One region of the Neobacillus sp. C211 genome, then DNA from elsewhere that is predicted to be linked to it. Evidence: riboswitches for the same ligand, from Rfam matches in the RefSeq annotation. Region 1 holds a riboswitch; each other region holds the start of a gene.
The links. A riboswitch is a leader RNA that binds a small molecule or an ion and turns the genes downstream of it on or off. The one in region 1 is predicted to bind thiamine pyrophosphate.
Positions count from the first base shown of each region.

Region 2: another riboswitch for thiamine pyrophosphate. It lies ahead of thiC (phosphomethylpyrimidine synthase ThiC); the one in region 1 lies ahead of tenA (thiaminase II).
Region 3: another riboswitch for thiamine pyrophosphate. It lies ahead of thiM (hydroxyethylthiazole kinase); the one in region 1 lies ahead of tenA (thiaminase II).
Region 4: another riboswitch for thiamine pyrophosphate. It lies ahead of ACSU6B_RS03700 (thiamine phosphate synthase); the one in region 1 lies ahead of tenA (thiaminase II).

Region 1 covers NZ_JBPXRO010000007.1:21,230-27,366, forward strand. Annotated here, with positions in the region: gene ACSU6B_RS08640 (LacI family DNA-binding transcriptional regulator) at 1-335, shown strand, start outside; gene rbsK (ribokinase) at 348-1,253, shown strand; gene rbsD (D-ribose pyranase) at 1,250-1,645, shown strand; partial or broken gene ACSU6B_RS08655 (substrate-binding domain-containing protein) at 1,678-2,088, shown strand; gene ACSU6B_RS08660 (benzoate/H(+) symporter BenE family transporter) at 2,423-3,643, shown strand; TPP riboswitch at 3,847-3,950, shown strand; gene tenA (thiaminase II) at 4,063-4,749, shown strand; gene ACSU6B_RS08670 (ECF transporter S component) at 4,746-5,342, shown strand; gene ACSU6B_RS08675 (ABC transporter ATP-binding protein) at 5,320-6,137, shown strand, end outside.
Region 2 covers NZ_JBPXRO010000011.1:123,644-129,780, forward strand. Annotated here, with positions in the region: gene ACSU6B_RS12575 (spore germination protein) at 1-792, shown strand, start outside; gene ACSU6B_RS12580 (Ger(x)C family spore germination protein) at 789-1,997, shown strand; TPP riboswitch at 2,174-2,288, shown strand; gene thiC (phosphomethylpyrimidine synthase ThiC) at 2,431-4,215, shown strand; gene ACSU6B_RS12590 (serine protease) at 4,236-4,403, shown strand; gene ACSU6B_RS12595 (small acid-soluble spore protein H) at 4,632-4,811, opposite strand; gene madM (malonate transporter subunit MadM) at 5,116-5,880, opposite strand; gene madL (malonate transporter subunit MadL) at 5,861-6,137, opposite strand, start outside.
Region 3 covers NZ_JBPXRO010000003.1:117,893-124,029, reverse strand. Annotated here, with positions in the region: gene dcuS (DcuS/MalK family sensor histidine kinase) at 1-1,411, shown strand, start outside; TPP riboswitch at 1,490-1,599, shown strand; gene thiM (hydroxyethylthiazole kinase) at 1,681-2,493, shown strand; gene thiD (bifunctional hydroxymethylpyrimidine kinase/phosphomethylpyrimidine kinase) at 2,509-3,327, shown strand; gene thiE (thiamine phosphate synthase) at 3,324-3,980, shown strand; gene thiW (energy coupling factor transporter S component ThiW) at 3,980-4,492, shown strand; gene ACSU6B_RS04140 (acetylornithine deacetylase) at 4,518-5,843, shown strand; gene tenA (thiaminase II) at 5,806-6,137, shown strand, end outside.
Region 4 covers NZ_JBPXRO010000003.1:27,054-33,190, reverse strand. Annotated here, with positions in the region: gene ACSU6B_RS03725 (LacI family DNA-binding transcriptional regulator) at 1-627, shown strand, start outside; gene queC (7-cyano-7-deazaguanine synthase QueC) at 881-1,534, shown strand; gene queD (6-carboxytetrahydropterin synthase QueD) at 1,538-2,014, shown strand; gene queE (7-carboxy-7-deazaguanine synthase QueE) at 2,011-2,739, shown strand; gene ACSU6B_RS03705 (DUF1284 domain-containing protein) at 2,859-3,275, opposite strand; TPP riboswitch at 3,453-3,561, shown strand; gene ACSU6B_RS03700 (thiamine phosphate synthase) at 3,682-4,320, shown strand; gene thiO (glycine oxidase ThiO) at 4,304-5,434, shown strand; gene thiS (sulfur carrier protein ThiS) at 5,445-5,648, shown strand; gene ACSU6B_RS03685 (thiazole synthase) at 5,650-6,137, shown strand, end outside.

The DNA.
Region 1 (6,137 bases):
TGGAGCAGACGACAGAGGCAGCCACGAGGTTACTGATTAAGAATCCTGATATTGATGGGATCTTTGCAGGGAACGACTATATGGCAGTAGGCGTCTTAAAGGCGGCTAGAAAGCTGGGGATTCGGGTACCAGACGATCTATCGTTAATCGGTTTTGATGGGATCCAACTGAGCCAATTAACAAGTCCTGAAATCACGACGATGGCTCAGCCGATTTATGAACTAGGCTCTACAGCCGGTGAGCTGTTGCTAAAACTGATTGAAGGAAAGACCGTTCCGAAGCTTGATCATCTGTTTGAAGTTTCATTAATGAAAGGCCAATCTACAAGGGATTAGGAGTGATAACATTTGAAAAATAGAAAAATAACTGTCATTGGCAGTATCAATATGGATTTAGTGACGAGTACCAATCGAGTACCGATTCTTGGAGAGACGTTGATGGGGGAATCCTTTCATACGATTCCTGGAGGAAAGGGCGCTAATCAGGCCGTGGCCGTTGCAAGGTTAGGCGCGGATGTGACGATGATTGGCTGTGTCGGCAAGGATTTATTTGGCCAGAACCTATTGAAGCATTTGAAAGAACAGGGTGTCAATGTTTATAATGTGGAACCGGTTACAGATTCCTCAACAGGAATCGCCGCGATTACCATCTCGAATGGAGAGAATCAGATTATTGTGATTCCAGGTGCGAATTATCATGTGACACCAGCATTTGTGGCATCGTTTGAGGACGTGATTGCAAAAAGTGATATTTTGTTGCTTCAACTCGAAATACCACTTGAAAGTGTCGAAAAAGCAGTCGAGCTTGCCCACAAGCATCAGGTAAAGGTGATTTTGAATCCTGCACCGATTCAGCCGCTTCCGAAGGAATTGCTAGAAAAGGTCGATTATCTTACTCCGAATGAGTATGAACAACAATTACTCTTTGATTTGGTCGAATGGACGGAGCAAGAACGGCAAGCAATGTTAAAGAAATGTATTACTACCAGAGGTTCAAAGGGGATTACTTTTTTTCAAGAGGAAAAAGTGGAGATTCCTAGTTTTAAAGTAGATGTTGTCGATACGACGGGTGCTGGGGATTCTTTTAATGGAGGATTCGCGTATTCGATCAGTCAAGGGGCGTCTTTGGCGGAGGCCTGCCAGTTTGCGTCAGCGGTTGCGGCCCTTTCGGTTACCAAGCTTGGTGCCCAAGGCGGCATGCCGACGATGGAAGAGGTTCGGACGTTTTTACGGGAAAGGAAGGAAGAATTATGAAGAAATACGGCATATTAAATAGTCACATTTCCGAAGTCCTTTCAAGGCTTGGTCATACGGATACGATCGTGATTGCAGATTGCGGCCTGCCAATCCCGGAAGAAACGATCCGAATTGATCTTGCTCTTAGCCTAGGGACCCCATCGTTTATAGAAACACTGGAAGTGATCTTAGCGGATATGGCGGTGGAAAAAGTAACCCTTGCTCATGAAATCAAAGATCAGAATCCAGAAGTAGAGGCACAGGTTACGAATCTAGTAAATGGTGTTCCAATTGCCTATCTTACCCATGAAGAACTAAAGGCGTTAACGAAGAATGCCAAAGCGGTAATTCGCACCGGTGAAGCAACTCCCTATGCCAATATCATTTTACACGCAGGAGTGATTTTCTAATATGAGCCTCACACCTATCATCGAAATGAAGGGCTGCAGCACGTGAACGCGGCGAAGGGTTCCACAAAGCCATTGATGCAGTGGCTGATATCCAAGTGGTTGCCAAGCAAGCAGCAGATTTTGACCGGGCTAAAGGATTAACAGTAATGGAAAATATTCTTCAAGGCAACAAAGATATCCAAGCCGTGTTTGCCCACAACGATGAAATGGCGTTAGGAGCTCTTCAAGCACTTGATGCAGCTGGAATGAAAGATGTCATTGTTGTTGGTTTTGATGCAACGGAAGACGCAGTGAAAGCAGTCCATGACGGAAAAATGGCAGCAACTGTAGCGCAAAAGCCAGCTGAAATTGGCCAAAAAGGTGTACAAACAGCAATGAAAGTATTTAAGAAAGAATCTGTAGATAAGTTTGTTCCAGTATCGTTAGAATTGATTAAGAAGTAATTTTTTTCGGAGATTGATAGAGATTGGTGGGGAGAAGTGTGTTAGCGCACTTCTCCTTTTTTAGTTTAGTTGAAGGGTATGATGCCAGTGGAGTTTAAAGGCTAAAAGAAAAAGGTGTAGTCCCGAGAACCGGCGAGAATGCACCTTTTCCCTTTTTTAAGCTATTTTTTCCTCTAGTTTATTCCCCATCCCTTTTGTTATGATAAGGGCTGCCAGTGAGTTTTTAATAATATTAACGGTTGTCGAAGATTGCCTTTGTCCTATACATTTTGTAGAAGGTTGTCTAAACTAACAATAAAAGTCGTTTATTTGAAGAAGGGTATGAGGAGAAAAAATGGGGCAGCCAAATAGATTAATTAGAGAGCAAGCAATTGAACTATTACGTGAAAATAAAAGGAAATCAATTTTTCAAGATCTAACGACTCAAAACGTATCTTCTGGATTGATTTCTAGTACTTTAGTCATGACAGGTCCAGCGTTAATCATTCTGCAGGCAGCAGCGGCAGGGCATTTCTCTAATCAGCAAACCATCAATTGGATGTTTGCCGTCTATTTCTTTGGAGGGTTGTTAGGGATTGTTATGCCTCTGTTATTTAGAATTCCCATTACCGGAGCTCACTCGATTTCGGGGGTTGCTTTTTTAGCGACAGTGACAGCACATTTTACTTATCCCCAGCTAATTGGCGGGTATGTGATATCGGGGCTGTTGATTTTGCTGATTGGGTTGTCAGGACTTTTTACTAAAATTATTAAATGGGTTCCGAAAGAGGTCATTGCAGCCATGCTGGCAGGCCTGGTCACCAATTATGTTGTTCAGCTTGTCCAAGACGTTAAGGCGTTACCAATAGTTGGTGGGGCAGCCTTGCTTAGTTTTTTTATCAGTACGAAAATCTCAAAACGGATCCCGGCCGTTATGGTCGCAGTGGTTGTCGCTTTTATTACTTTGTTTTTAACCCAAGATCTACATAGCTCATCTAAGGAGATTGCCTTTTTCCTACCATCCATACAATTGCCGGAATTTACCTGGATGGGGATGGTCACATTAGGTCTGCCTCTGGCCATGTTAATCTTAAGTAATGATGTGGCACCTGGAATCGGCGCACTAGAAAGCTCGGATTTTGAACCGCCCATTCGAAAAATTGTTTCTTTTAGTGGAGTGTTTTCGATTATTGCCAGTTTTTTCGGGGGGCAAAGTGCGAATATTGCTGGCATGATGACCGCCATCTGTTCTAGTTCGGATGCAGGGGTAAAATCAAAGCGGTATATGGCGGCAGTGGTATCAGGGATTTTGACATTATTGTTTGGTGTTTTTGCTTGGAAAATCGTTCCATTTATCCAATCGTTACCCCACGCTTTTGTATCGATGCTAGCAGGGTTTGCGCTAATCGGCGTCCTTCTATCTAGTTTGCAGCTGGGTTTCTCCGCAAATAAATATCGTTTAAGTGCCCTATTTGCGTTCCTCATCGCATTATCCAATGTATCATTTTTCCATATAAGTGCACCTGTATGGGGGCTGGTTGTTGGAGCCATTATTGCGAAGACGGTGGAAGCGTAAAATTTTGTACCTCTCACGCTCTCGTAGATTGGTAGGTTGTTAGAGGGGAGAAGTGTTAGTGCACTTCTCCTTTTTTTACCGTAAACTAATTTCACTAGTTATCAGCGAATCTATATAAATTTCCGGAAGCTTACGACATTTGCTGGATATTAATTGATTGACAAGATTAACCATCGAGTGTAGAGTGAAGGTTAAATTAATAGGAAGACCACTAGGGGAGCCATTTTATGGCTGAGACAGGAGTTATCTTGGACCCTTTGAACCTGATCTAGTTCATACTAGCGTAGGAAAGTGGAGTTCGTGTATGGATAGATATAATTATTCAGCCGCTCCATTTTTGGGGCGGTTTTTTCGTGTTTGAAAATTCAGTCGCCTTTTCTAGAGTCTTTCCATTAAAACCAATAAGGGGGCAAAATTTTATGAGTTTTACAGCAGAATTAAGAAAAGAAGCAGATCCTATTTTCGAGGCGATTTTTGAACATCCGTTTGTGCAAGGAATCGCCAATGGGGATTTACAAAAGGAACAATTGATTCATTATGTTAAACAGGACTTTGAATATTTGAATTCGTTTATGCGCATCTATGGAATAGCGGTTTCCAAGTGTGAGAATCGTGAAGAAATGGATATGTTTAATACGCAGATTTCTTTTATCTTAAACAGTGAAATCCATCCTCATAATAACTTTTGTCAAGTAGCTGGTGTTCCCTACGAGGAATTACATGGATATCCGTTATCTCCCTCGGCTCTTCATTACACGCGTCATATGCTAACCGTTGCGCACGAAGGTACATTAGGGGAAATTTTAGCTGTGTTGTTGCCATGTCCGTGGACGTATTGGGAAATTGGGAAAAGATTATTAACGGAGGTTAATCCTGATCGCTCACATCCTTTTTATGATTGGATCAGTTTTTATGGAAATCGTACCGATTCGATTACCACGAAATTTTGTGCCCGTCTTGATGAGTGGGCAATGACAGCAACAGAGAGAGAGAAGGAAAAAATGAAGGATCATTTCTTAATCAGTTGTCAGTTGGAATATATGTTTTGGGATATGGCTTATAAACTCGAAGAATGGCCTGTGAAAATGGAGGTAGTGAAACGATGACTTGGAAGATGAAAGAAGTCGTTCTTGCTGTGATTCTAGCGGTCGCTTGTGGAGTAATCTATTTAGGATGGTCGACGCTGTGGATTCCTATTTCCGCTCTTGTCGGGCCGGTGGGTGCAGGTTTTATGTTTGGAATTTGGGTGATTGCTAGTCCAATCGTCGCGTATATTATCCGCAAACCGGGAGCAGCGCTTATTGCTGAGATTGCAGCGGCCGCAGTAGAGTTATTAACCGGAAGTCATTTTGGTTTGTCGGCCCTTTTAGTAGGTGTCTTTCAAGGGATTGGTGCAGAAATCGCATTCGCAATATTCGGATATAAACGCTACAATCTATTTACTTTAATGCTATCTGGAGCTTTTGCAGCGCTAGGCAGCATGATTTATAACTTAATCGCCAACGGTTTTGGATATTACACGAAGGAAGTATTTTTTACAACATTAGGAATTCATGTCATCAGCGGAATGATTCTCGGTGGATTGTTAGCGAAGGTCATTGTAGACGCACTCGCAAAAACAGGTGTGTTAGAACAATATGAACTGATGAAGGAAAAAAGGAAAAGGGAAAACGTCGATGGACATATTTCTGGGATGTAAGGATCTTTCGATTCGCTTTTATAATCGCTCTGAAAAAATACTCAGTCATATTACTTTATCCATCAATCAAGGCGAAAAAGTATTAATATTAGGGCCTAGTGGGAGCGGGAAATCGACGTTGATTTCCGCTCTTTCAGGTATTATCCCTGAGCATTTGGAGGCAGAGGTAAGTGGTGAAGTATTCTGCAGGAAAGATGCAGGTGTTATGTTTCAAGATCCTGATTCGCAATTTTGCATGCTCCATGTCGATGAAGAAATTGCGTTCAGTCTCGAAAACCGATCGATTCCGCGAAACGAAATGGACCAAATGATTTCAGAGTTAATGGATAAAGCAGGGCTGATGGTCGATAAGAAAACACCCATTGAAACCCTTTCAGGTGGGATGAAACAACGATTGGCGTTAGCTTGTTTACTGGCATTAGAACCAGAAGTCATCTTCTTTGATGAACCAACAGCCCAGCTAGACCCTGCTGGCCGGAATGAGATATTTGTTTTATTGAATCAATTAGCCCAAAAGACAAACCATACGATGGTATTTGTCGAACATGTCCTAGACGGATGCATCGAATGGATGGATCGAGTCATTATCCTAAATGAGAATGGAAGTATTATCGGGGATGGTCAGCCGAAAGAAATGCTCCTGAATTTTAAAAATGAAATGAAAGAAGCGGGCATTTGGCGCCCTAAGTTGTTTCCAGAAAAGTGGGAGGAAGTGGTTCGAAATAACGCGCATCCTCTTTCTATTAAACTTGCTAATCTGAAAAAAACCAAACCGCTCAAGGATGGCGAGATTTT
Region 2 (6,137 bases), on a different contig from region 1:
TCCGGGTTTCAACTCCGTTCAATGGCGGAAGTAATAAGGTATTTTTTGCTGGAAGGTACCCCTCTCTGGGCAATTATGATGCCATTTATGTGGATAGGTCTTTATCTGATCATAGGTGGTATCAACCCGATTGCCCGCCTGTTTGAAATTGTATTACCTATTGCGATTTTCCTTTTTTTGCTAGTAGCCCTTATGAGCTTAAAAATATTTGAGATCGATAATTTACGCCCGGTAATAGGGACTGGTTTCATCCCTGTGCTAAAAGGAGTAAAGGCGACGACTCTCGCATTTACAGGTCCTGAAATCCTGCTGGTCATCATGGCGTTTATGCAACAGCCGAACAAAGCAATCAAAATGGTTCTAGTTGGAATTTCCGTTCCATTATTTTTTTATGTGATAACAGTTGTGATGGTCATTGGAGCGTTATCCGTCGATGAAGTGGTCACGAGGACATGGCCAACACTTGATTTGATACGAAGTTTTGAGATAACCGGTTTGATTTTTGAACGGTTTGATTCTTTGTTGCTGGTGGTATGGATTATGCAAATGTTTACTACCTTTACCATCAGCTACTACGCAGCTGCTTTAGGGCTGGCTCAACTTTCGAAAAAGAACATTAGTTCAGTTATGTATGGTTTACTTCCGCTTATTTACGTCATTTCCATCACCCCAAAAAATATCAATGATCTATTTAAACTTGGGGATATCATTGGCAATATTGCATTGTTTTTATTTGGTTTACTACCACTTCTCCTTCTTATTATCGCGAGATGGAAAGGAAGAAAACAATGAAGTTACCTCATAACAATATACGATTTATCTTGGCTTCACTGTCTGTCCTTTTACTCTTTTCTCTTACAGGCTGTTGGAGCAGTCATGAAATTGAAGAGCTAAGCTTAGGTGTAGGGGTGGCATTCGATATAGGGAAGAAGTCAACCATAGAGAAAAAGATAAACGAACAAGATGAAGGCTATTCCAAAAAAGATCAGATTACTACAACTTATCAACTTATTACCTCACAATTAGCAAGTTCAATGAGTAAAGAAGGGGGATCGCAACAACAATCTTATGTTAATATTTCTGAAACGGGAGATTCCATCCTTCAAGAGGTTCGTGAATTATCATTAAGAACGGATCTTCCTTTTAATGCCAGTCACATGAAAGTCATTGTAATCGGTGATAGACTTGCACGATCGTATAGTTTAGATCGATTACTTGATCAATATCTTCGGGATAATGATTTTAGACCAAGCTGCCTTATGTTTATTAGTAAAGGGAGAGCTAGCAATACCCTAGTATCAAAGAAAGCAGGAGAAGTTCCAGCATTTCGTCTGTTTGGAATGGTAGATAATGCCTTTCGAACGACAAGAATTTTGCCTCCTATCTCGATTATTAAATTAGACGGTAAGCTGAAATCAGGATCCAGTTTTCTTTTGCAAAATGTCATTTCGGAAAATGGTGAAGTGAAATTTGCAGGAGCTGCCGTGATAAAAGGAAAGACAAAAAAACTGCGTGGTTTTTTAAATGAAGAGGAATTGGATGGGATAACATGGATAACAGGCAAGGGGAAAGGCGGTTTGGTGAAAAGTTTTGATAAACAGACTAGTGGGCTAATCGTATATGAGATAGATTCTATGAAAAGTAAAATCACCTCTCATGTTAAGGGAAACAATATCTCTTTTGATGTAAACATCGAATCAGAAGGGAGATTATCTGAGAATTGGGTGGTTTCAGGAAACTCTTTTGATAATACATTTCTAAAAAGGGCAGAAGAATCTACCGAAAAAGAAGTAAAACGATTAGTTGATCATACGATTAAAAAAACGCAAAAGGAATATCGAGTAGACGTTGCTGGCTTTGGAACCCGTTTAAGAATTGAGCATCCGAAAGTATGGGAAAAGGTCAAAAAAGATTGGGATAAAACATTCAGTGAGGTTCCAATTTACTACAACGTAAAAATAACAATCAAAGATTATGGAGCGTCAGGTCACAAGTAAGCCTTCTTTTTTAGGGTACGAAAAAAGAATTATACTTCTTAAAACCCAAGCAAGAAGAGATCTAAACTTTCTCACTTCACAATCTAATTATAATATCTAAACAATACTATATCACTTTAAATAATATTATGTATTTCATTTTAACCGATACTCATATATAATATTGTTAATTGAATATAAATAACTAGGGGTGCCCAATAAGTTGGGCTGAGAAAGAAACACGATGAAGTTTCTTGACTCTTGGGACCTGATCTGGATCATACCAGCGTGGGGAAGTTAGAATAGACAGTCTTCAATGCACCTATACTTCTGCATACATATTAGCCGGGTCCAACCATTTATGGGCCCGGCTTTTTGATGTACTTTTATACGCTTTTCCACTTGTTATGTTCTGTATCTCGTCCTTTATATTCAAAAAAAGGAGAGATTTATTATGTCAAAGACTTCATTAAACGAACAAAACATTTCCATCATGTCTAGTTTTCCAGGCAGTAAAAAAGTATATGTAACAGGTTCGAGACCGGACATTAAAGTACCAATGCGTGAAATTGAGTTAAGCCCGACAACAGGTGCGTTTGGAGAAGAGGAAAACCTTCCAGTTCGCGTCTATGATACAAGCGGTCCTTATACGGATCTAAATTATTCTGTTGATATTACAAAAGGTCTTCCTGCCATTCGAAGCACATGGATTCATGAACGAGCAGATGTTGAGGAATATGAAGGTCGAGAAATTAAACCTGAAGATAATGGGTATAACGATCAAAATGATCCTCGTGCCAATCATAATGTGTTTCCTGGTTTAAAGCGCAAACCATTACGTGCAAAAAAAGGGAAAAATGTCACACAGCTTCATTATGCTAAAAAGGGAATTATTACTCCTGAAATGGAGTTTATCGCCATAAGGGAAAATATGAAACCTGAATTTGTGCGTGATGAAGTGGCAAAAGGTCGAGCGATTATTCCTTCTAATATCAATCATCCAGAGTCAGAACCTATGATAATAGGACGTAATTTTCATGTTAAAATTAACGCGAATATTGGCAACTCGGCTGTTTCATCCTCCATCGAACAAGAGGTTGAAAAAATGACATGGGCCTCGCGCTGGGGTGCCGATAATATTATGGATCTATCAACAGGTAAAAACATTCATACAACAAGGGAATGGATTGTTCGAAACTCAGCAGTTCCTATCGGCACCGTCCCCATTTATCAAGCACTTGAAAAAGTAAATGGTGTTGCTGAAGATCTTACATGGGAGGTTTACCGTGATACCTTGATTGAACAAGCGGAGCAAGGTGTTGATTACTTCACCATTCATGCTGGTGTTCTTTTACGATATGTTCCATTAACGGCAAAACGGTTAACAGGTATTGTATCCCGCGGTGGATCAATCATGGCACAATGGTGTTTACACCACCATAAAGAAAGCTTTTTATATACTCACTTTGAAGAAATCTGCGAAATAATGAAGTCTTATGATGTTGCATTCTCTTTAGGGGATGGTTTACGTCCTGGATCTATTGCAGATGCCAATGATGAAGCGCAGTTTGCAGAATTAGAGACTCTTGGAGAGCTAACAAAAATTGCTTGGGAACATGATGTTCAGGTAATGGTTGAAGGACCTGGACACGTACCTATGCACTTGATTAAAGAAAATATGGATAAACAACTAGAAGTGTGTCAGGAAGCACCATTCTACACACTTGGACCTCTTACGACTGATATAGCACCTGGTTATGATCACATTACATCTGCTATTGGGGCAGCAATGATTGGTTGGAATGGTACAGCTATGCTTTGTTATGTAACTCCTAAAGAACATTTAGGTTTACCGAATAGAGAGGATGTTCGTGTAGGGGTTATTACTTACAAAATTGCCGCCCATGCTGCTGATTTGGCAAAAGGACATCCAGGAGCCCAAAAAAGAGATGATGCCTTATCAAAAGCTCGTTTTGAATTCCGTTGGAGAGATCAGTTTAATTTATCTTTAGATCCTGAACGAGCGATAGAATATCATGATGAAACTTTACCTGCGGAAGGTGCAAAAACAGCACATTTCTGTTCAATGTGTGGACCAAAATTTTGTAGCATGAGAATCTCTCAAGATATTCGTAATTATGCGAAAGAAAACAAACTTGATACGAAGGAAGCTATTGAAACAGGTATGAAGGAAAAAGCTAAGGAGTTTAAGCAATCTGGGGGCAGCATATATCAGTAACTTTCTTGGGAGGTTATACGATGAATGTTCAAAAGATTAACGAGGAAATTACGCAAATGAAAACTAGCCTTGCTTTTTTAGAGGAGCGTTTAAAGGAAATTCAGCAAAATTGTGATCATCATTTTGATGGCGATCAATATTATGAAAAATGTTTGAAGTGTAATAAGGTAAATGTATTATATTATTAAACAAAAACCGACAAGAAGATAATCTAACAAGAGGGTATTAAAAAGATAGCCATGTAACCTTACCTTGATTAATATCGGGGTAAGGTTTTTTAGTTTTTTCTATAAATTCCCATAGTAAAAACTATAATCACTTTATATTATTACAAATGCGAAACGGAACTTGAAAACACCACTTTGAAGTGATGTTTTCTTAGGAACTATGCTTTCACTTGAAGAAGATTTAACTAATTAATGTTCTATTAGGCTTGATACGGAAACACTTTGTTTACTATTTGGTTCATCGAGAGAGTGGATTGTAGTTGTTCCGTTTTGTTTGTCAACATGCTCAATATAGATACGTGTTCCGTTATACGTTACATTAGCCATAGTCGATGAATTAGAAATTTCCTGTGCTCGTTGTACGTCCATGTCACGACCTCCTTTCCTTATTGAAACATTTTAAGTATTTCCTCTGAACTACTTGTTATACGTATATGGGCCTGTTTATAAATTTTCATGAGTGCCAAAATACGAGCATTAAAGCGATCGATTCGCGAGAAAAGGGGTTCGGAATGAAACCATTCCGAACCCCTTTTGTCGACAAACTGAGAGCCTCTCCATAAGGAAAGGCTCTTTTTTTTTACTAAAAGAATTGAAAAGGTTTTGAACAGTTCTCCACCAGAAAAAAACATTGTTAATGAGTATAAACAATTACCAGTAGAAAGTTAATTAATCAAGCAAAAATTGCTTTTGTTATCAAAAATAATACTGAAGGGCCAAGCAGGCAGCCTAAGCCAGTATAAAAAGTGGCGGTTACTGCTCCGTAGGGAACCAGCTTTGGGTCTGTTGCGGCTAATCCTCCGGCGACGCCGCTTGTTGTTCCCATTAATCCTCCATATACCATTGCCGTGCGCGGGTTGTTTAATCCGATATATTTTGCTACAAATGGGGTGCCGATCATCGTAAGGATTGATTTTACAAGCCCGGCTGCAATACTTATAGTAATGACTTCAGAGCTTGCCCCTATTGCTGCACCTGTAACCGGACCCACTATGTAGGTCGCTGTCCCAGCACCTATCGTGGTTAAGCTAACTGCGTCTTTATATCCGAACGCCAATGCAATACATACTCCGACAATAAAGGAGAGTATCACACCAATAAACAGAGATAAGACTCCATTTACTCCAGCCTTTTTAATTTCACTGAAGTTGGCCCCGAAGGCAGTGGCAACAATCGCAAAGTCCCGGAGCATTCCGCCGCCCATCAGGCCGATTCCTGTAAAGAGGCTTATGTCTGCAATTCCTTTCTCTCCCCCTGTAATTACTCCTCCGATATAAGCAAGCAAAAGACCGAGGGTGATGGCAATAGCTGATCCGTGAATCCGCCCTTTTGTTAACTTGTCAGAAATGAAATATGAAAGATACATAGTAAAACCAACAATGGCAAAAGAAACAATTAAACCATTATTTTGAAATATACTACCTAATGTTTCTAACACGCTGTTCGCCTCCTATCATTTCACTTTCATGAGTCTCATTGATCGTACCGCCCCTGCTAAGAAGGGGGACAACTGCCCAACTAATAAGTACTACGACCACACCTGCAGTAATCGCAAGTACTCCTCCGTCAAGAGCTGCTACAACATTTTGCTGTGCCGACATGGCAACAACAATCGGGATGTACATTCCACTCCAAAAAGCCAGTCCTTCTTGCGTCTGTTTGTTTAACTTTTCTTTCTTTTTCAGGTATTCCACA
Region 3 (6,137 bases), on a different contig from region 1:
GAATGGGCTTAAAAATAAAACAGCAGAGAAGGATATCCAAACATTTGCGAATGATATTAAACAATCAACGCATGTTGAATTTATCGTCGTGATGGACATGTATGGAACAAGAAAATCACATCCCAACCGCAACCTTTTAGGTCTGCATTTTGTCGGTGGGGATGAAGGACCTGCCTTAAAAGGGAAAGAGCATATTTCCATTGCCAAAGGGACATTGGGATTGTCTTTACGCTCGTTTGTTCCGGTGTATGATCAAGAAAATAAACAAATAGGAGCAGTCGCGGTTGGGATTTCTTTAGAAAAAGTTAATCAGGCGATTGAACAAAGTAGGAAAATTATTTTAATCGGTGTGGGAGTAGGAATTCTAGTTGGGATTCTAGGAGCCCTTATTTTAGCTAGAAAAATCAAAGCGATTCTTTTTGGACTTGAGCCGAGTGAGATGGCAAAATTGCTTGAGGAACGTAGTGCGATGCTTCAATCCACAAAGGAAGGAATTTTGGCAGTTGACCAGGATGCTTTTACCACTCTCGTAAATAATGAGGGGATCCGACTTCTTCAAAAAGCTGGCATTCATGGGCCCTTTTTAGGAAGAAAAGTGGATGACTACATGCCAAATTCAATGCTATCTTCTGTTCTAGGAACGGGGGAATCTCAATTAGACCAAGAACAAGAAATCAATCATATTACCATTTTAACCAATCGGGTTCCGGTTGTTGTCAAAGGAAAGATTGTCGGTGCGATTGCTACCTTCCGAGAAAAAACCGAAATCAAGCAATTAGCTGAACAATTAACCGGTGTAAAGCTATACGCGGAAGCACTGAGAACTCAGTCACATGAATTCATGAATAAACTGCATGTAATATCAGGTTTAATTCATATGAAAGACTATCAAATGGTCTCGTCATACATTACCAAAATTGTCGATCACCAACAAACTGAGGTAGAATTTGTTGTCAGTCGGTTTAAAGATCCTGTTTTAGCAGGTTTTATTTTAGGAAAACTTAGCTTCGCCAGGGAAAATGGATGTGAATTAATCATTGATGGGGAAGGAAGTCTACCTGAACCAGAGCAGCAGGAAATAACACATGAAGTAGTAACGATTCTCGGAAATTTAATCGATAATGCACTGGATGCTGTTACGGACCGTCCACATAAAAAAGTTACCTTAAGGTTTGACTTTTACGATGAAGTCCTAGCGTTGGAGGTCCATGATACAGGACAAGGAATCGATGAGGATGTAAGACATCACTTATTTATCAAAGGGTATTCTACTAAGGGTGAAAATCGCGGAATCGGTTTATCATTGGTGCAGAGAAGCTTGGGAAAATTAAATGGACAGATAGAAATTCATTCCCAAAAAGGAAAAGGGACAACATTTATTGTTACTTTCCCTTATAAAAGCAAACAATAATAATGTTATGTTAACTGATACTTTTTCCTTTACATTCTAGTACCATAGGAATATTATGTAGTTAATTAAATAAAGTATTAGATCTACTAGGGGTGCCCTGTAAACAGGCTGAGAGAAAATGGTGAAATTTTCAACCCTTCGGACCTGATCTGGGTAATACCAGCGGAGGAAAGTAGCCAAGTGAATGTTAATTATTTCTTTGACTAACTAACCAGGTCCATTATTGGATCTGGTTTTTTTATTTTAAAATAAGAAACGGGGAAATCGAGATGGAAAAAAATAGTTTGTATGAAACGTTGGAAGAAGTTAGAAAGGTTAATCCGCTGGTACATAATATTACCAATGTGGTCGTTACAAATTTTACGGCAAATGGGCTCCTTGCCCTTGGTGCCTCACCGGTTATGGCATATGCAGCTGAGGAAGTAGCAGATATGGCCAAGATTGCAAGTTCATTAGTATTGAACATTGGAACATTAAACCCACAGACAGTAGAATCGATGATCATTGCCGGAAAAGCGGCCAATGAATCCGGTGTTCCCGTCATTTTTGACCCGGTTGGTGCAGGGGCTACCCGCTATCGAACCGAAACCGCGCAAAGAATTATGAACGAGGTAAAAGTCTCTGTGATTAGAGGTAATGCAGCCGAAATTGCCAATGTGGTTGGTGAAAAGTGGGAAATTAAGGGCGTCGATGCTGGGGATACAAAAGGAAATATCATTGAACTAGCTATTACTTCAGCACAAAAATTGAATGGTCTTGTCGTCATCACTGGAAAAGAGGATGTCGTTTCGGATGGGAAAACAACCTATGTCGTGTCAAATGGACATCCAATTTTAACGAAGGTGACAGGCACTGGCTGTTTATTAACCTCTGTGATTGGAGCGTTTGCAGGAGTGGAAAAGGACCTGCTTCAAGCTTCAGTAGCTGCTTTAACGTATTATGGAATCGCGGCAGAGAAGGCAGCAGCAAAAACAGTTGAAATGGGACCTGGAAGTTTCCAAATCGAATTCTTAAACCAATTAACTTTAGTTTCTTCCGAAGATATCATTTCACATGCTTCTGTTAAACAATTCAATCGATAACTGGGGGTAATTTAAATGAAAAAAGCATTAACAATCGCTGGTTCTGATAGCGGCGGTGGAGCAGGAATTCAAGCGGATTTAAAGACATTTCAGGAATTAGATGTTTTCGGGATGTCGGCATTGACTGCAGTAACTGCCCAAAATACATTAGGCGTCCATGCTGTCTATCCAATGACCGCTGAGGCAGTCGTAAAACAGATCGAAGCGATCGGCGAAGATATCGGTACGGATGCGGTGAAAACAGGAATGCTTTTTAATGCTGAAATAATCGAGGCCGTCGCTGGACAGCTTAGAAATTATCAATGGCAAAATATTGTTGTCGATCCTGTCATGATTGCAAAGGGTGGCGCTTCTTTGTTGCAAATGGAAGCCATTTCTGCCATGAAAAAATACTTATTGCCCCTAGCAACGGTAATCACCCCGAATATTCCAGAAGCGGAAGTACTAACGGGTATGTCGATTCTGACAGTGGAAGATAAACTGGAGTCTGCTAAAAGACTACTTGCGTTAGGCGTAAAAAATGTCGTGATTAAGGGCGGCCATGATGAAAATGAGTCTGAATCCACTGATTTATTATTTGATGGAAAGGAATTTTACTACTTTACCAGCAAGAGAATTCAGACAAAGAACACACATGGAACCGGTTGTACTTTTTCCGCAGTAATTACTGCTGAACTAGCAAAAGGGGAAACTCTTTATGAAGCAGTTTGTATAGCAAAGGATTTTATTCAGTCCGCAATTGAAAACCATTTGGAGATCGGGCAGGGACATGGTCCAACTAACCATTGGGCATATCGAAAAAGAAAAATTGCAAAGGAACTGGCTGAATTATGAAAAACTTACGAGCGGCTTTAAGTGTTTATTTTATCATGGGCAGCACCAACTGTTTAAAGGATCCAGTCGAGGTTTTAAATGAGGCGATTGCCGGAGGGATTACACTTTTTCAATATCGAGAAAAGGGTGACGGCGCGTTAACTGGATCTGACAAATATGCACTCGCGAAAGAACTCCAAGCCATTTGCAGAGCACATCATATCCCTTTCATTGTTAATGACGATATAGAGTTGGCTGTGGCAATTGATGCGGATGGTGTACATATCGGACAAGAGGATGAAACGGTATACACAGTTCGAGAAAAGATCGGCGATAGGAGAATCCTTGGGGTTTCCGTCCATTCAACGGAAGAAGCAATGACTGCAATAAGCGGTGGTGCTGACTATTTTGGCATTGGTCCTGTTTTTCCGACAAAAACAAAGTTGGATGCCAAACCATCACGGGGAACAATACTGATCGAAAAATTACGAAAAGATGGGATTGATATTCCGATTGTTGGGATCGGAGGGATCACGGTAGAAAACGCTCAATCGATAGTGGAAGCTGGGGCAGATGGGGTTTCCGTTATTACGGCCATAAGCCATGCAGAATCACCAATCGAAGCAGCCAGGGCGTTAAGAAATAGTGTCGGTATTAAAGGAGAAGTATTCTAGTGAACAAAACACATAAACTGACGTTAACTGCGATGATGATAGCGATCGGTACCATTTCAAGCAATCTGTTCTATATACCGATTGGATTTACAAAGGTCTTCCCGGTTCAGCACTTTTTGAACGTTTTATCAGCCGTTCTTTTAGGACCTTATTATGCTGTAGCTCAAGCCTTTTGTGTATCCCTGTTAAGAAACCTGATGGGAACTGGTTCGATTTTTGCCTTTCCTGGAAGTATGGTTGGAGCTTTACTGGCCTCGCTATTATTTTTGAAAACTAGAAAGATCTATCTTGCTTTTATCGGAGAAGTAACTGGAACGGGTATCATTGGGGCACTGCTTTCTTACCCAATCGCTACTCTTTTTCTCGGTCAAAAGGCAACATTATTTGGGTTTATTCCATTATTTATATTTAGCTCGTTTGCTGGAGCGCTGATTGGATTTATTATTTTAACCGTATTTTTAAGAAAGAAAGTTTTGATTGTTAGTGAAAATGATACCAATATCAGGAACTAATCATCGATAGTAAGGGAGTGAACAAATGAAAGAGGATCTGCTTGGAAAAATCGCACAAGAAGTAGAAGCGAGAGAAGCGGAATTAATCGAATTGTTGACCATGCTTATCGCATTTCCAACCGTTAGTCCTCCTGCACGGAATACAAATGATGTCCAGGAATTTATAAAAGGGTATTTAGAAAACATGGGATTTTCCACGGATAAGTGGGATGTCTATCCCGGAGATCCGAATGTGGTTGGCAATTTACCTGGAGAATCTTCTGATCAATATAATAGTTTGATTGTAAATGGTCATGTGGACGTGGCGGAGGTAGGTGATCATTCAGAGTGGGACCAATCTCCTTTTTCTGCCTATTGCAAAGATTCTTATATCTATGGACGTGGTGTGGCCGATATGAAGGGCGGGATTGCGGCATCACTAATAGCAATTAAACTTTTAAAAGATCTGGGTATCCCGCTTAAAGGTGATCTCCAATTTCAATCTGTTATCGGTGAAGAAGTTGGAGAGGCTGGGACGCTGGCGTGCACTGAGAAGGGTTATACCGCTGACTATGCAGTAGTGGTTGATACAAGTGATTTGCATATTCAAGGACAAGGCGGAGTCATAACTGGATGGATTACCATTCAAAGTAAAGAAACTTATCATGATGGAATCCGCCGGAAGATGATTCATGCAGGTGGCGGCGTAAAAGGGGCCAGTGCAATTGAGAAAATGATGAAAATAATTTCTGGGCTCCAAGACCTAGAACGCCATTGGGCCATTACGAAGAGTTATGAAGGCTTTCCACCCGGCACAAATACGATAAATCCGGCAGTGATTGAAGGTGGCAGGCATGCAGCATTTGTGGCCGATCGCTGTGCTCTATGGGTTACGGTTCATTTTTACCCGAATGAAGACTATGAAGAGGTTATTAAAGAAATAGAACAACATATTGGTGCGGTTGCAGCAGCAGATCCGTGGCTTCGCGAGAATCCGCCACAGTTTGTTTGGGGCGGAAAATCAATGATTGTTGATCGTGGTGAAATTTTTCCATCGTTAGAAATTGATTCTGATCATCCTGGAACGAAGGTTTTAGCTAATTCCTATGAAAAATTGTTAACAGACAAGCCGACGGTGGGCATGTCAACCACCGTTACAGATGCAGGCTGGCTGGGTCGAGCTGGTATTCCAACGGTCATCTTTGGACCTGGTAAATTGGAAGATGCCCATTCAGTCAATGAGAAAGTTGAAATTCAGCAATTATTAGATTTTACAAAAGTATTAGCCGTATTTATCGCGGAATGGTGTAACACGAGGAAGGAAGAGTATGGAAATGAAACTCACCGAGAGACTTTATCAATCAGTAAATGATGTATGGCAGAAAACCCATCAACATCCATTTGTAGTCGGAATAGGTACAGGGGATCTGCCTGTTGAATCCTTTATCCGCTATATGAAACAGGACTATGTGTTTTTAATTGACTACTCTAAGCTGTTTGCTATAGGGGCTGTTAAGGCAAAGGATATTGAAACCATGGCCGCATTTGCGAAGCTTTTGCATGAGACATTGCACGGGGAAATGGATCTGCACCGACAGTATGCTGAGAGGTTTGGAATTACCCATCAACAGCTGGAGGAAACAAAACCAACGCCGGTTAACTTAGC
Region 4 (6,137 bases), on a different contig from region 1:
GATGCGGAAGAGGCCTCTGAGGTGCAGGAGGTTATGAAAAAGATCCCTATTTTGATGATCAACGGAGAGATGGCCGGTGTCGATTGTTATAAAGTGAAATCCGATGAGCTGTTGGGTATGAAGATGATTGTCGAGCATTTAATCGAAATGGGGCACAAAAAAATTGGCTTGCTGGGAGGAAAGCAGGGGATCACTTCTACCGATATAAAAGTAGAAGGATTCAGGCAGCTCCTGATGGAAAATGGTCTGGTTTATCATCCTGAATGGCATATATACAGCGGTTTTTCAGTAGGAAGCGGTCAAAAGGCGATGAACAAGCTACTGGGAAACAAGGCAATGCCTACGGCCATTATTTGTATAAATGATATGATTGCCTCCGGAGCTTTAGTTGCGTGCAATCATCAAAATATCGACCCCAAGAAATTTGCCTTTGTAGGCTATGATGATTCGTTTGTCGCAGATATCTTGACGCCGAGCCTTACTTCCATAAACCATGATTACGAAAAACTTGGAACGGTGGCACTAGATTTAATTATTAACGCAAAAAATGAGCAAGAAGCACCGGAAGTTACAAAAGAAGTAACCATTGAACCCTTTCTCACCAAGAGGAACTCCACTGATTGGTGACTACCACGCTGCTGGCAGGAAGAATTATGCTGGTGACTTCGTAAATACTTCAAGTCATTGACTCTAAAAATGTCGACAAATAGGTGAAAAAATTGAAAAAATGGTTTATAATCATTTAGTCATTTAAAATTATATAGTTCGCATTTTGCGAAAGTGGTTCTAGCCCCCCACATTAAAAAAACTAAGATGAAGCAGCACTTCTATCTTGGGGTGCTGTTTTTTTCTATTTGAAAGGAAGTATTTGATATACATGTTGAAAAATGAAAAGGCAATTGTTGTGTTTAGTGGTGGACAAGACAGCACCACTTGTTTATTTTGGGCATTAAAGCAATTTAAAGAAGTAGAAGTAGTTACGTTTGATTACAATCAACGGCATAGTTTAGAAATTGAATGTGCCAAAAATATAGCCAATGAACTTGGCGTGAAACATCATATTTTAGATATGTCGTTATTAAATCAACTAGCCCCTAATGCGTTAACACGTTCAGATATTGAGGTGACTGATGGCGGCGAAGGGGAACTTCCGTCGACATTTGTGCCAGGCCGTAATCTGTTATTCCTAACCTTCGCAGGGGTTTTAGCACGTCAGATCGGTGCCAAGCATTTAGTCACTGGTGTTTGCGAAACAGATTTCAGCGGATACCCAGATTGTCGTGATATTTTTATCAAATCACTGAATGTCACTTTAAATCTATCGATGGATGATAATTTTGTCATTCATACGCCATTAATGTGGTTAAACAAAGCAGAAACATGGGCCATGGCAGATGAATTAGGTGCGTTTGAATTTGTTCGTGAAAAAACATTAACTTGCTATAATGGTGTGATTTCGGATGGATGTGGAGAGTGTCCAGCTTGCGTCTTAAGAAAAAGAGGGCTCGATGACTTTCTTAATGGGAGGTTTTAAACGATGGGTTTTAGAATCGTTGATAAACTTCAGAAGATAAATGAGGACATTCAACCTCATCAATTAAAATATCATTCAAAGCGTGTACTAGTGAGCAAGGAATTTACCTTTGATGCTTCACACCACTTGCATTGCTATGAAGGGAAATGCAAGAATTTGCACGGCCATACGTACAGAGTTATTTTTGGATTAAGTGGTTTTGTTGATGAACGCGGCTTAATGATCGACTTTGGCGATATTAAAGACATTTGGAAAAATGAAATCGAAATCTATCTTGATCATCAATACCTAAACGAAACCCTTCCATCGATGAATACAACAGCCGAAAACATGGTTGTCTGGATATATGAGAAAATGAAAGAAGCCTTAGCAAAAGAAGATCGTAGGGACCAATATCATGGAGCAAGAGTGGAATTTGTCCGTCTGTTTGAAACTCCAACAAGCTACGCAGAAGCGAGAAGGGAGTGGATGGAGGAATGAGTAAGATTCCTGTATTAGAAATTTTTGGCCCTACCATCCAAGGAGAGGGCATGGTCATTGGTCAAAAAACGATGTTTGTTCGGACGGCCGGCTGTGATTATTCATGCAGCTGGTGTGATTCTGCATTTACATGGGATGGCAGTGCCAAGGAGGATATTCAGCAAATGACCGCTGAAGAAATTTGGGATGAATTGAAAAGAGTCGGTGGGGACAATTTCTCGTTTGTGACGATCTCAGGGGGAAATCCGGCGCTGTTGAAAAACTTAGATGTGTTTATTGATTTATTAAAAGAAAAAGACATCAAAATTGGTATTGAAACACAAGGAAGCATATGGCAGGACTGGTTCTTAAACGTCAATGAACTGACCATTTCACCTAAGCCGCCGAGCTCCAACATGGTAACCAATTTTGAAATATTAGATTCTATTTTTCAAAATTTAAACGACAATGATTTTAAACATAAAGTAAGTCTAAAAGTAGTTATCTTTGATGAAACCGATCTTGAGTATGCGAAAAAGGTTCATAGCCGCTATGCGGATATTCCTTTTTATCTCCAGGTTGGGAACGATGATATTACGAATTTCAATAATAATGAATTGCTTCAAAAACTACTGTTGAAATATGAGTGGTTAGTCAATTGTGTGGTCGCTGACACTCAATTGAATGATGTAAAAGTATTACCACAATTACATGCGCTTCTTTGGGGAAATAAGCGGGGCGTGTAAGGACAGGGACCATGGAGGACCATGGGGACAGTTCTACTGGCTTTCTGGGACAAGGAAAGAGATTAAAAAAGGCCAAAAGAACCGTCCCTGTGGGCATGTGGGCATTGAATAGATGAAGCTTATTGAATTTTTCTTAAGCCCTTCCTATCATGAATCTCTCGAATACCTTCCTCGCAAACCCCGTAAGAACGCCAAGAACAAGTTTCACAGACAACTTGAATATCGGCGGGGATGACATGTTTTAGGATGCGGGACTCTATTTCCTCCCATCTAAGAATTTGTCCGATTTTAAGGTTCATTTTGTCTAAAATAACGGCATCTCTTTCATCGATCTGGTCGTCTTGGCAATGGTATTCACCTGAATTAGGGAACTTTTCACACAACTGATCTGGTCCCTTTACAAGCAGAATCAACGTTTTTGGGTTGTTTCTCAAGGTTTGATGCAAAAGCGTCATATTTTCCACGTATTCTTGGGAATAGCCCATTCCCCGATACCCTAGAAGGCAAAAAAGATGATGTCCTCGTAGCTTATACATTATTCTCCCCCTGTTTGTTTACTCCATTTAGATTTTAAAAGTAAACTATAATTGTAATTTAGTTAACATCTATAGGGTTTATTCTACCATAAATAAGAAAAACATTTGACATTTCTACCCGAAGTGTTAACATTATTCTTGCAGGGAAATCATTACATGAAAATTACATAAATGACGCAAATCCGCTAGAGGTGCCTTTTTAAAGGGCTGAGATTGAAGTACGACTTCGGGACTCTATGAACCTGATCTGGGTAATACCAGCGTAGGGAAGTGGAAAACGGGATATTTGAAGAACGTATGTTTCTATTTCGAATTTTCGACCACTTTCTTACTTAAAGAAAGTGGTTTTTTGTTTTTCACTTTAGGCCTTCGATCTTCGGAATCTGCTTAAAAGGGGGGAACGGGTATTTCAACTAGTATAAAAGATAAAGAGATACATATTATCTCCAATGGGAAAATGCCAATTGAACAGTTATGTGAAATTGTAAGCGAAATTCATCCATATATAACCGCGATTCATTTGCGGGAAAAACAAAAAACAGCCAAGGAACTTTTCCAGGCCGTCCAACGGTTAACAAATGAAAACATCCCACTATCAAAGATTATCATTAATGACCGAGTCGATGTTGCCTGCGTTACAAGGGCTAGAGGAGTTCAATTAGCCTTCCATAGTTTAGATACTGCGCTTGTGAAAGAAAACTTTCCTCAGTTTTTGCTCGGGAACTCCATCCACTCCTACGAGGAAGGACAACAAGCAAAAGAGAATGGTGCTGATTACGTGCTATTTGGCCATGTCTTTCCTTCGCAATCAAAACCGGGTAAGACCCCAAAAGGACTAAGGGAATTAGCAAGGCTCACCCAATTAGACATCCCGGTAATAGCCATCGGCGGGATCACACCTGAAAATACGGGGCAGGTACTTCAAGCAGGATCAAAAGGAATCGCAGTTATGTCAGGAGTTTTAGATGCTCCCGATCCACTAGCAGCAGTTAAGGCTTACCTAAATGTATTAAATGGAGATGAACAAAGTGGAAAATTCATTTGATGTGGCCATTATCGGTGGCGGAATTATCGGGTCCTCGATTGCCTATCAGCTTGCAAAAAGGGGAAGAAAAGTCGTCGTGATTGAGAAGGGACGAGTGGCTTGCCAAGCGTCCAGTGCGGCTGCCGGAATGCTGGCAGCACAAGCAGAGCTGGAACAAGACGGTCCCTTATTCCAGCTGGCTTTAAAAAGTCAAGCGATGTTTTCAACGCTCGCAAGTGAGTTATTTGAATATACAGGAATTGATATTGAGTATGTGAATAAAGGCATGGTGAAAATTGCCGAAACCGAAGAAATAGCACTCGAGGTAAAAAAACAGGTCTCCTTTCAAAAAAAATGGGATCCAACCATTACCTGGCTCGATGCAACAGAAGTACGTGTGCTGGAACCATCTCTTTCACCAAGTGTAGCTGGAGGGATGTATCTTCCCCGTGATGGGCATGTGCAACCAGCGAAGTTAACAAAAGCCTTTGCTAAATCCGCGGAACATTTTGGTGCCAAAATATGTGAAGAGACGGAGGTTCTTTCTTTTGTCTATGAAAACGGTCAAGTTAAAGGGGTAAACACCAGCAACGGCGTCATCCATTGTGAACAGGTGGTTGTTGCCACTGGAGCTTGGGCGGCGAAATTAATGCAAGAATCAGGAATCGATATTCCTGTGTATCCGGTTAAAGGAGAATGCTTTTCGATTAGAACAGAAAGGCCGATCATTAACTCGACCATTTTTTCCGACAAACGTTGTTATTTAGTACCCAAACAAAATGGGGAAATTTATATAGGTGCGACTGTGATTGAAAATACCTTTGATACCAAGGTAACTCCTGAAGGGATTGCTACATTGATAGAAAGAGCGACTCAATTAGTTCCACAGATTAAGGAGGCAGCATGGGAGCGAGTATGGGCTGGAGTCAGACCGCAGACAGGCGATGGAATCCCTTATATGGGCGAGCATCCAAGCTGGCGTGGGTTGTTCGTGGCAGCAGGCCATTTTCGAAATGGAATTTTATTAAGCCCGATTACAGGGGAACTAGTTGCGGACCTAGTGTCAGGTAGCTTACTAGATCAGGAACTACTCTCTGCTTTTCACCTAGAACGGCACAAAGAAACGGTTAGTTAGGAGGTATACCATGAAGGTAGTAGTTAATGGCGAGTGGATCCAATTACCCGACCATATCGTATCTGTTTCAGATGTTCTCAAACATCATGACATCCAAGATAAGGTCGTTGTTGTGGAAGTGAACGGTGAAATATTAACCAGGTTAGAGCACCAAAGTACGAGAATATCAGATAAAGATCGAATCGAAATAGTCCATTTTGTAGGAGGCGGTTGACATGTTAAAAATAGGTTCTTTATCCTTTCAATCTCGTTTGTTACTAGGTACGGGAAAGTATCCAAGCTTTGAAATCCAAAAGGCAGCAGTGGAAGTGTCGAAAGCAGAAATCCTCACGTTTGCGGTGAGACGAATGAATATTTTTGAACCAAGCCAGCCGAATTTTTTAGAACAGCTCGACACTCAAAAATATAAGCTTCTGCCTAATACTGCTGGAGCAAAAACAGCCGCAGAGGCGGTCCGGATCGCAAAACTAGCGAAAGCTTCAGGACTATGCGATATGATTAAAGTGGAAGTGATTGGCTGTGATCGCACCTTGCTTCCTGACCCGATTGAAACCCTTAAAGCAACGGAAGAATTAGTGAAGGAAGGATTTATTGTCCTCCCCTATACATCCGATGACGTGGTTTTAGCTCGAAAGCTCCAAGAAGTGGGCTGTCATGCGGTCATGCCTGGGGCCTCGCCCATTGGATCCGGTCAAGGGATCAT